DNA from 2 places in the Pseudomonas sp. GW821-FHT07F05 genome. Region 1 is predicted to be linked to the other one. Evidence: predicted binding sites of a transcription regulator. Region 1 holds the regulator's gene; the other holds the start of a gene.
The links. The regulator FliA, encoded in region 1, starts transcription of late flagellar genes. The targets are predictions, from matches to a motif close to CTAAAGTTTNNNNNNNNNNNGCCGNTAA.
Positions count from the first base shown of each region.

Region 2: a site for FliA is predicted at 1,874-1,901, ahead of AC07RO_RS00125 (methyl-accepting chemotaxis protein). Genes of this name have one in related genera too.

Region 1 is NZ_JBWKQL010000004.1:17,694-22,318, forward strand. It holds gene flhA (flagellar biosynthesis protein FlhA) at 1-183, shown strand, start outside; gene flhF (flagellar biosynthesis GTPase FlhF) at 195-1,538, shown strand; gene fleN (flagellar synthesis regulator FleN) at 1,657-2,490, shown strand; gene fliA (RNA polymerase sigma factor FliA) at 2,487-3,230, shown strand; gene AC07RO_RS11360 (chemotaxis response regulator CheY) at 3,472-3,846, shown strand; gene AC07RO_RS11365 (protein phosphatase CheZ) at 3,866-4,625, shown strand, end outside.
Region 2 is NZ_JBWKQL010000001.1:19,931-24,555, forward strand. It holds gene AC07RO_RS00110 (aldehyde dehydrogenase (NADP(+))) at 1-276, opposite strand, end outside; gene AC07RO_RS00115 (hypothetical protein) at 418-1,122, opposite strand; tRNA gene AC07RO_RS00120 (tRNA-Met) at 1,561-1,637, opposite strand; gene AC07RO_RS00125 (methyl-accepting chemotaxis protein) at 2,069-4,126, shown strand; gene AC07RO_RS00130 (class I SAM-dependent methyltransferase) at 4,274-4,625, shown strand, end outside.

The DNA of each region.
Region 1 (4,625 bases):
GAAGCGGCGCAGCGTCAGGAGATGCAGGGGCAGCCGGTTATTTTGTTGGTCGCAGGTCCGGTTCGCGCCATGTTGTCCCGCTTTGGACGGTTGGCTGTACCGAATATGCATGTTTTGGCTTACCAGGAAATTCCTGACAATAAGCAAGTCACCATCGTAGCGACTGTCGGGCCTAACGGCTGAGGTAGTGAGTCATGCAAGTTAAGCGTTTTTTCGCCGCCGATATGCGACAAGCCATGAAACTGGTTCGCGATGAGCTGGGCGCTGAAGCCGCCATCATCGGCAACCGGCGGATCGCTGGCGGCGTGGAACTGACCGCCGCCCTGGACTACAAGCTGTCTGCGCTGGCCCCGCGTGTACCGAACATCGAACTCGAAGATGAGCTGCGCAAGACTCAGTCGCTCATCGTCACTGCTCAGGCTGAGCTGACCCACCGCAGCGAGCTGGACACTGTCGCCAACCGTCAGTTGTTCGCCGGACTTGCGATGGATGACAGCAAGCAGATCGAACCGACGCTGGAAGAACCGTTTCGCCCGTCCGTCCACGCCGCAGTGGCCGCCGAACGCGCCGAGCGCAACGCCGAGCCGGGCGTTGGCGACCGTGCCTACGAAGCGATGCGCTCCGAATTGAACGGCCTGCGCGAACTGCTGGAAGTCCAGCTGGGCTCGCTGGCCTGGAACCAGCTGCGAGACGGCCGTCCGCAACAGGCCAATCTGTGGCGCCGTCTGCAACGGGTCGGCCTTTCCGGCCCGCTGTCCCGCGACTTGCTGGCGATGGTCCCGGACTCCAACGATCAGGCTCACACCTGGCGCATGCTGCTGGCCCATCTGGCCCGCATGATTGCCACGCCGGACGTCGAGCCACTGGAAGAGGGCGGTGTGATTGCCATGGTCGGTCCTGCCGGCATGGGCAAAACCACCACGCTGGCTAAACTGGCGGCCCGATATGTGTTGAAATACGGCGCGCAAAATATCGCGCTGGTGAGCATGGACAGTTTCCGCATTGGCGCTCAGGAGCAACTGAAAACCCTGGGCCGGATCCTCAATGTACCGGTCACCCACGTCGACCCGGGCCAGTCCCTGGCACAGGCGCTGGAGCCGCTGTTGCGCAAGCGCGTGGTGTTGATCGACACCGCCGGCCTGCAAGCCAGCGATCCGGCCCTGCGTCTGCAACTGGAAACCCTCGCCGGGCGTGGCATCAAGGCGCGCAACTACCTGGTGCTGGCGACGACCAGCCAGAAGCAGGTGCTGTCAGCGGCTTATCACAGTTACAAACGTTGCGGCCTGGCCGGGTGCATCCTGACCAAGCTCGACGAAACGGCCAGCCTGGGCGAAGTGCTCAGCCTGGCCGTGACACACGAACTGCCTGTGGCCTATCTCACCGATGGCCCACGGATACCGGATGATCTGCATTTGCCGCGTCGGCACCAATTGGTGAGCCGGGCTGTCAGCGTGCAGATGCAGGAGGAGCCAAGCGAGGAAGCGATGGCGGATATGTTTGCGGATCTTTATCACAGCACCGGCAAGCGCGCGGGCTAGGTGAAGAAAATGACAGTGGAATTTTCCTGCATCGATGGTCTGCCAGGCATTGTTCAGACACTGAACGTGCAGCCCGACATGTGGCTTAGGTCTAAGCAAGACAAGGTAAACAATTAACATGGGCAGCATGCATCCCGTACAGGTTATCGCGGTGACCGGTGGCAAAGGTGGCGTAGGCAAGACCAACGTTTCAGTGAATCTTTCACTGGCACTGGCCGAGCTGGGACGTCGCGTCATGCTGCTGGACGCCGATCTGGGTCTGGCCAACGTCGACGTATTGTTGGGTCTGACCCCCAAACGCACCCTCGCTGATGTCATCGAAGGGCGGTGCGAGCTGCGCGATGTCTTGCTGCAAGGCCCGGGCGGTGTACGCATCGTGCCGGCGGCATCGGGCACCCAGAGCATGGTCCACCTGACCCCGGCGCAGCATGCCGGGCTGATTCAGGCGTTCAGTGACATTGGCGACAATCTCGATGTGCTGGTCATCGATACCGCCGCCGGCATCGGCGAGTCGGTGGTGAGCTTCGTCCGCGCGGCCCAGGAAGTGCTGCTGGTGGTGTGCGACGAGCCCACATCGATCACCGACGCCTATGCCCTGATCAAACTGCTCAACCGCGATTACGGCATGAACCGCTTCCGCGTCCTGGCCAACATGGCCCAGAGCCCGCAGGAAGGACGCAACCTCTTCGCCAAGCTGACCAAAGTCACCGACCGTTTTCTCGACGTGGCCCTGCAGTATGTGGGCGCCGTGCCGTACGACGAATGCGTACGCAAGGCCGTGCAGAAACAGCGCGCCGTGTACGAAGCGTTTCCGCGTTCCAAATGTGCCCTGGCGTTCAAGGCCATCGCGCAGAAAGTCGACACCTGGCCGCTCCCGGCGAACCCGCGCGGCCACCTGGAATTTTTCGTAGAACGCCTCGTGCATCAAACCAGCGCAGGGCCCGTCTCATGACAGCAAGTGGCTATCGCATGTACAGCAAATCGTCCAAAGACTCCCAGTATGAGCTGATCGAGCGTTATGCCCCGCTGGTCAAACGAATCGCCTACCACTTGCTGGCGCGTCTGCCGGCCAGCGTGCAGGTCGAGGATTTGATCCAGGCGGGCATGATTGGCTTGCTCGAAGTCTCGACCAAATACGACTCCACCAAAGGGGCCAGCTTCGAGACGTACGCGGGTATTCGTATCCGTGGTGCGATGCTCGACGAAGTGCGCAAGGGGGACTGGGCGCCGCGCTCGGTCCACCGCAACACGCGCATGGTCAGTGACGCGATTCGTGCAATCGAAGCAAAAACCGGCCGTGACGCTAAAGATCACGAGGTTGCTGCCGAACTTGAAATGAGTCTCGACGATTACTACGGGATTTTGAACGATACCCTGGGCAGCCGCCTGTTCAGTTTCGACGACCTGTTGCAGGACGGCGAACACGAAGGGCTGCACGAGGACGGCGCGAGCCAGTCCCTCGAACCGTCGCGGGATCTGGAAGACGAGCGCTTCCAGGCTGCGCTGGCCGAGGCCATTGCCAACTTGCCCGAACGTGAACGCCTGGTGTTGTCGCTGTACTACGACGAAGAGCTGAACCTCAAGGAAATCGGTGAGGTCCTGGGGGTCAGCGAGTCGCGGGTCAGCCAGCTGCACAGTCAATGCGCGGCGCGGTTGCGCGGTCGTCTTGGCGAGTGGCGCGCACGTTCGTGAATCAGGCGCAGGCCGCGAGGCCTGCGTGTTGCGTGTAAGACCGGCTGTGCAAGACGTGAGCGGGAAGCAAATGAGACACGGCAGGAGTCGGTCGAACCGGGTCGTAGATGATCCGGTTTCGCTGCGCTTGTTCCGGTCGATTCCACCCCCTCTTGATGTTCGGCACAGCCGGTATTGATTGAACGCGCGTTCAGGTGCTGAACGCGTTAAAGACTGCTTGGAGGTCGAATTGGACAAGAACATGAAAATCCTCATCGTTGATGACTTCTCAACGATGCGGCGGATCATAAAAAACCTGTTGCGTGACCTTGGGTTCACCAACACGGCCGAAGCAGATGACGGACTCACCGCATTGCCGATGCTGCAAAGCGGCGCTTTTGACTTCCTCGTCACTGACTGGAACATGCCGGGCATGTCCGGCATCGACCTGTTGCGTCAGGTGCGTGCCGACGAGCGTCTGCGCAGCCTGCCGGTGCTGATGGTCACTGCCGAAGCCAAGCGCGAGCAGATCATCGAAGCCGCTCAGGCCGGTGTGAACGGCTACGTGGTGAAGCCGTTCACCGCGCAAGTGCTCAAAGAAAAAATCGAAAAGATATTCGAGCGCGTCAATAGCTGATGTCCGCTGCGAGGGCGCTATGGATTCCAAAGATTCGACAATGGGTGACTTTGAGTCAACCCTGAAGAAACACGCACAAGAGCTGGTCGCGAGCCTTGAAAAAGGCAAGTTCGGCGATGCCGTGCAACTGATCCATGAGCTTAACCAGACCCGCGACCGCGGCCTGTATCAGGAAGTCGGCAAACTGACGCGCGAGCTGCACAGCGCGATCGTCAACTTCCAGATCGACCCGAACATGCCGCAGGCCGAGGAGGTCTCCCAGATCACCGACGCCACCGAGCGGCTGTCGTACGTCGTCAGGCTGACTGAAAACGCGGCGAACCGGACCATGGATCTGGTAGAACTGAGCACGCCGTTGATGCACGGGCTCACTGAAGACGCCAAGTCGTTGAGCGCCGATTGGGGACGCTTCATGCGCCGCGAGATCAGCGCCGAAGAGTTTCGTGATCTGGCCCGCCGCGTCGATGTGTTCCTGACCCGCAGCGAGAAGGAGACCACCGAGGTCTCTGCGCACCTGAACGACATTCTGCTGGCCCAGGATTACCAGGACCTCACCGGTCAGGTGATCAAGCGCGTGACCACGCTGGTCACGGAAGTCGAGCGCAATCTGCTCAAGCTGGTGCTCATGGCGAGCCAGGTGGACCGCTTCGCGGGCATCGAGCACGACCAGGAAATGTTCCGTCAGCAAAAAGAACAAGAAAAACTTCACTCCAAGGGTGAAGGTCCGCAGATTCATGCCGATAAACGTGAAGACGTTGTATCCGGACAGGATGATGTTG
Region 2 (4,625 bases), on a different contig from region 1:
GCTTTCGACATGCACGCGTTCGGTGAGCACATCGCCCAGATCGAGAAGACCTTGGGCGATGGCCTCAAGAAAGGTGGCGCGTTGGTCGTCACTCAGTTGTCGATAACTGTCGAACGAAGCTTCGGCCAGTTCGCACGCGGCATTGACGTCTTCCAGCGTGCTGGCGCCAAATGAAGGTGTCAGGGGTTCACCCGTGGTGGCGGCGAGGGCGAACACCTCTCCGGCCTGGCCCCGCACAGCACGTTGCCCGATGATCGTTTCACCAAGAATCTGCATTGCTCAACACCTCTCGAGGGCGGCGACCGTCAGTGGGTACCGCTGTGGCCAGCCTCTGAGGTTACATCATGGCGCTACGATCGCCACCGGTCCTGGTGTTGAGCTTGTCGCCCGGCTTAGGGCCGAGCGTATTGCTGCCGCTTATTGCTGAACGGCGCTGAACCCTTCAAACGCCGTCTGCTGCTGGATCGCGCTGACGATGTTTTTGCGCGTGGCGGGCTGCTGGTTGCCGTCCTTGTCCACGAACACTTCGCTCTGCAGTTCGGCTTCATCGCCTTCACCGATGAACGAGAACCCGAGGAATTCATAGGCTTCGCGGTCAGCGTTGGCTTTGGAGCGCGGCGTGCGCAGGGGCAGGGTGACGCTGGCGCCGTCCTTGCTGATGACGAAAACCTCGGCTTCCTTCTTCGGCCGCGTCGCTTTGCCCTTGCCGCCACTCGGGTTGCTGACCGCTTGATGGGTCTGGTTCAGTACCTTCAACGCCAGGCTGTAGACGAGCTCCTGAAAACTCGGATCGTCTTTATAGCTGGAGAGAATCCGGCTGATCGGAAACTTCGCGCTCAGGTCTTCGAGCGCGGCCATGTCAGCGGCTTCGGCGTCCTTGAGCTGTTTAAGCTGACCCATCAGTTCGTAGGCCTGGTCATCATCGAATCGGTCATGGGCGGCGCGTATGGCCAGGCGCAGATCGCGAATCTGGTCGCTTTCCTTGGCACTCTGGAAAGCGTCGAGCACCATCTCGCTGATGGTTTTGGCCTGTGGCACGTGTTGTGAAAGGTTGATGGCTTCTTCGTAGGCTTGCTTCGACGACACGGCGTTTGCCGCCGGATCGGTATGGGAATCAGACATTGAACATCCACTGCTTCGTTAACTGGGGTTGAGGCGCGAAAAGCTCGGGGCGTTTCGAGGGGCGTAATCTATTGGACGAGGGCGCGGTTGTCACGGATTGCCGCTTGCACCCGGACCACAGGAAGATTGGCGTTGGACGCCTCAGACTAGACCACAGCATCAAAAAGCCCGGCAATTGCCGGGCTGGTCTTATACGCAGGTCCCGCCTTTGTGGTGAGAGCCCGTCCCGCCTGTCGGATGGGTGCCTTTCGGACACGCCGACGCGGAGAGTGAAACGATGGAAAGCAGAGCGACCAGTCCAGCGATAGCGATCTTCTTCATATTGCCTCCGTGCCCTGCGAGATGCAGTACAGGGCTATCGGCGTATTGGGATCCCACTTTAGCCACGGAAAGCCAGAAACAACAAAGCCCGCACAAGGCGGGCTTTGTTGAGGTACTTGGTGGCTACACAGGGACTTGAACCCCGGACCCCAGCATTATGAATGCTATGCTCTAACCAACTGAGCTATGTAGCCAAGTGGCGCGCATTATTCGCTCAGATCGGAGATGTGTCAAGCGTCTCTTTGAAAAAATTTATCCACACGATCAATCGGTTAGCCTCGCGGCCCTTCAGCCATTCCTCATCCCTGCACGTCGGTGACAGTTTCTAACTCGGCGCTGAGTGCTTTTGCCCCACTTTCGCGCACCTATCCTGCACCGTCCTCGGGCTTGTGCCCGGTTTGATGGCTTCGTGCTATCGGTCCGGTTCTTGCTTATGCCTGCCGCAACGCTGCCGTTATAGATGGAAGCGGCAGCAGACTTCGATAGGCCCAAACGCTTCCCTTGTTCAAAAGATGGGCGGTTATCGTTTTCAAAACACAGACATGGCATTTTGCCGGTAAGAATGTAAGGCAGCGCAGCGACGATCATTTGTCATGCAGCGTTTGTCGGTGAGGAGTAGTCGGCTATGCAGAGTCTTTTGTCGCCAGGCATCCGCCTGCTCGGACGTCTCGGGTTCGCACGCAAGTTTCAGGTGCTCTTCTTTCTGTTTATTTTGCCGCTTGCCGGCAGCCTGTGGATGATCGGCCAGGATTACCGCAGCAAGCTGGCGGTGATTTCCCAGGAACAAGCCGGCGTGCGTCAGCTCATGGCCCTCGATGCGCTGGATGTGCAACTGACGGCCCAGCGCAATCGCGCTGCGCGCTGGAAGGCGGCCGACATTCTTCATGATCCAACGCCGGCCGCGAAGGCAGCCATGAGCGCGCTGGATGCTGCGAACCCTGACCTGAACCGGTCCCTGGCTTCCCTGGGTGATGAACTCAAGGCACAGAACGCCAGCGCGGACATCATGACCCGGTATCAAGCGCTGCAGGCCTCGGTCAAAGGCATGGATTCGGAATCCTTGCGGGCGGTCGGCTGGTGGCCGGACGGCTACGACCGCTTCACATCCGCTCTTACAGCGCTGCAGAGCCTGCGCGAACAGATCGCCATGGACAGCGGCTTGATCCTAGACCCCTGGCTTGAAACCTACTTGCTGATGCAGATCGCGACGCAGCAGGCGCCGGACCTTGTCGAGCGGGTAGGGCGCATGGCGAGTATCGGCCAGTCGTCGATCGCGTCCGGACAGTTCTCGTTGCAAAGCCGTCTTCAGATGCGCGACCTGCGCAGTCGCATCGGCGACGCCCGCGATCAGTTGGTCAAAGCAGTAGGCTCGCTAAAAGCAAAGGCTTACCCGGGTATGGAGGTCTGGACGCGTCAGTATGAAGACAGTCTTCAGCGCCTCGATACCGAACTGAAAGTGCTCGACGACGGTGTGTTCGGCGGCAGCATCAAGCTCGACCCGGCCGGCTTCGAACGCAGCGTCGATAACGTCAGCGACGGACTGGCGGCCCTGCGCAAGCAGTCACTGTCTTCACTCACCAGCCGGCTCGATTATTACCATGAACAGGCTACTCAGCAGTTTGTGCCGGTGGCCGCGATATTCAGCATTCTCGCGCTCGCGGCGCTGTACCTCTTCATGTGCCTCCAGGCGTCGATTCAGCGCAGCGCCAAAGGCATCACGACCTTGGCCGAGTCCCTGCGTGACGGCAACTTGTGCGTCGAGGTCGCCGTTGAAGGGCGTGACGAACTGGCTGCCATTAGCACCGCGCTCAACGTTGCCGTGGTGCAACTGCGCACCAGTCTGCTGGGCGTCAACCACGAAACCCAGCAATTGGGCTCTGCGGTGCTAACCCTCAATGCGCAGTCCGGCAGCACGCTCAACGAAGTCGAAGATCAACAACAGCAGATCAGCCAGATTGCAGCGGCGGCTACTGAGCTCGCCGCGACTTCCATGGGCGTTGCCCGCAGCTGTGAAGCGGCGTCCGGCAGCGCTCAGGCCACCCGACGCATCGCCGAGGACAGCAGCCGCGACAGTCAGCGCACCACCGCGAGCATTCAGCAGTTGAACCAGAAACTCACCGACACCGCCAACGCGCTGAGCAAGGTCAGCGAGCAGGGCCAGCAAATTCAGTCTGTGGTCGACACCATTCGCGGCATCGCCGAACAGACCAATCTGCTGGCGCTCAATGCCGCCATCGAGGCGGCGCGTGCGGGCGAGCAGGGCCGTGGCTTCGCCGTGGTCGCTGACGAAGTGCGCAGTTTGTCCCAGCGGACCCAGGCGTCGACCGCGCAAATTGCCGGGACCGTGGACAGCTTGCGCTCGACCGTCAGCCAAGCCGTCAGCCTGATGGAAGCGGCGTGTGGCCAGGCGGTGAGTGATGCGCAGTCGGTGACCGGGCTGGGCGAGCGGCTGGAAGAGATTGCCAGCGCCGTGCAGATCGTCACCGACACGCTGGCACAGATCGCCACCGCGGTTGAAGAGCAGGCCGCAACGGCGGACGAGGTCAGTGGCAACATCCAACAGGTGGATCAGGCTGCAGGCCGTTTGCTGGACGGCGCGCGTGCGGTCAATCAGGCTGCAGACACCCTGACCAAAGGCAGCAGGGCCTTGAGCGACAACACCGCGAGATTCCAGCTGGGGTAAGCCGCGCAAGCAAGGCACGAGGGCGATCAGCGCGCACGTTTTCACGGGTGCGCATGGGGTGTGGGTTGAAAGACGAAAGCCAGGCGACGTATAAGATTTGTCGCTTTCTCACCGTATTTCGATACCCATCGCCGTAGGGATTTTTCCATGACCGACAGCAGTGCCGCGGGTGCGGCGGTTTATTCGCCCCTGACGTTAGCGTTGTACGACGCGTGGGTGCTGGGCATTTCCAACCGGTATGCCTGGCGTTGCCCGACCGATGACGTGCTGTTGCCGTTCTTCCGCGCCAACGTACGTGCTCATCATCTGGATATTGGCGTCGGCACGGGTTACTACCTGGCGAAAGCCAAGCTGCCGCCGAACACCCGAATCACCCTGATGGACCTCAACCCGAGCAGCCTCGCCGCCGCCAAGCGCAGGATCGGCCGGCCAGACACGCGCACCCTCCAGCATGACGTGATGACGCCGATACCCGGAAACGAGCGCTTCGATTCGATAT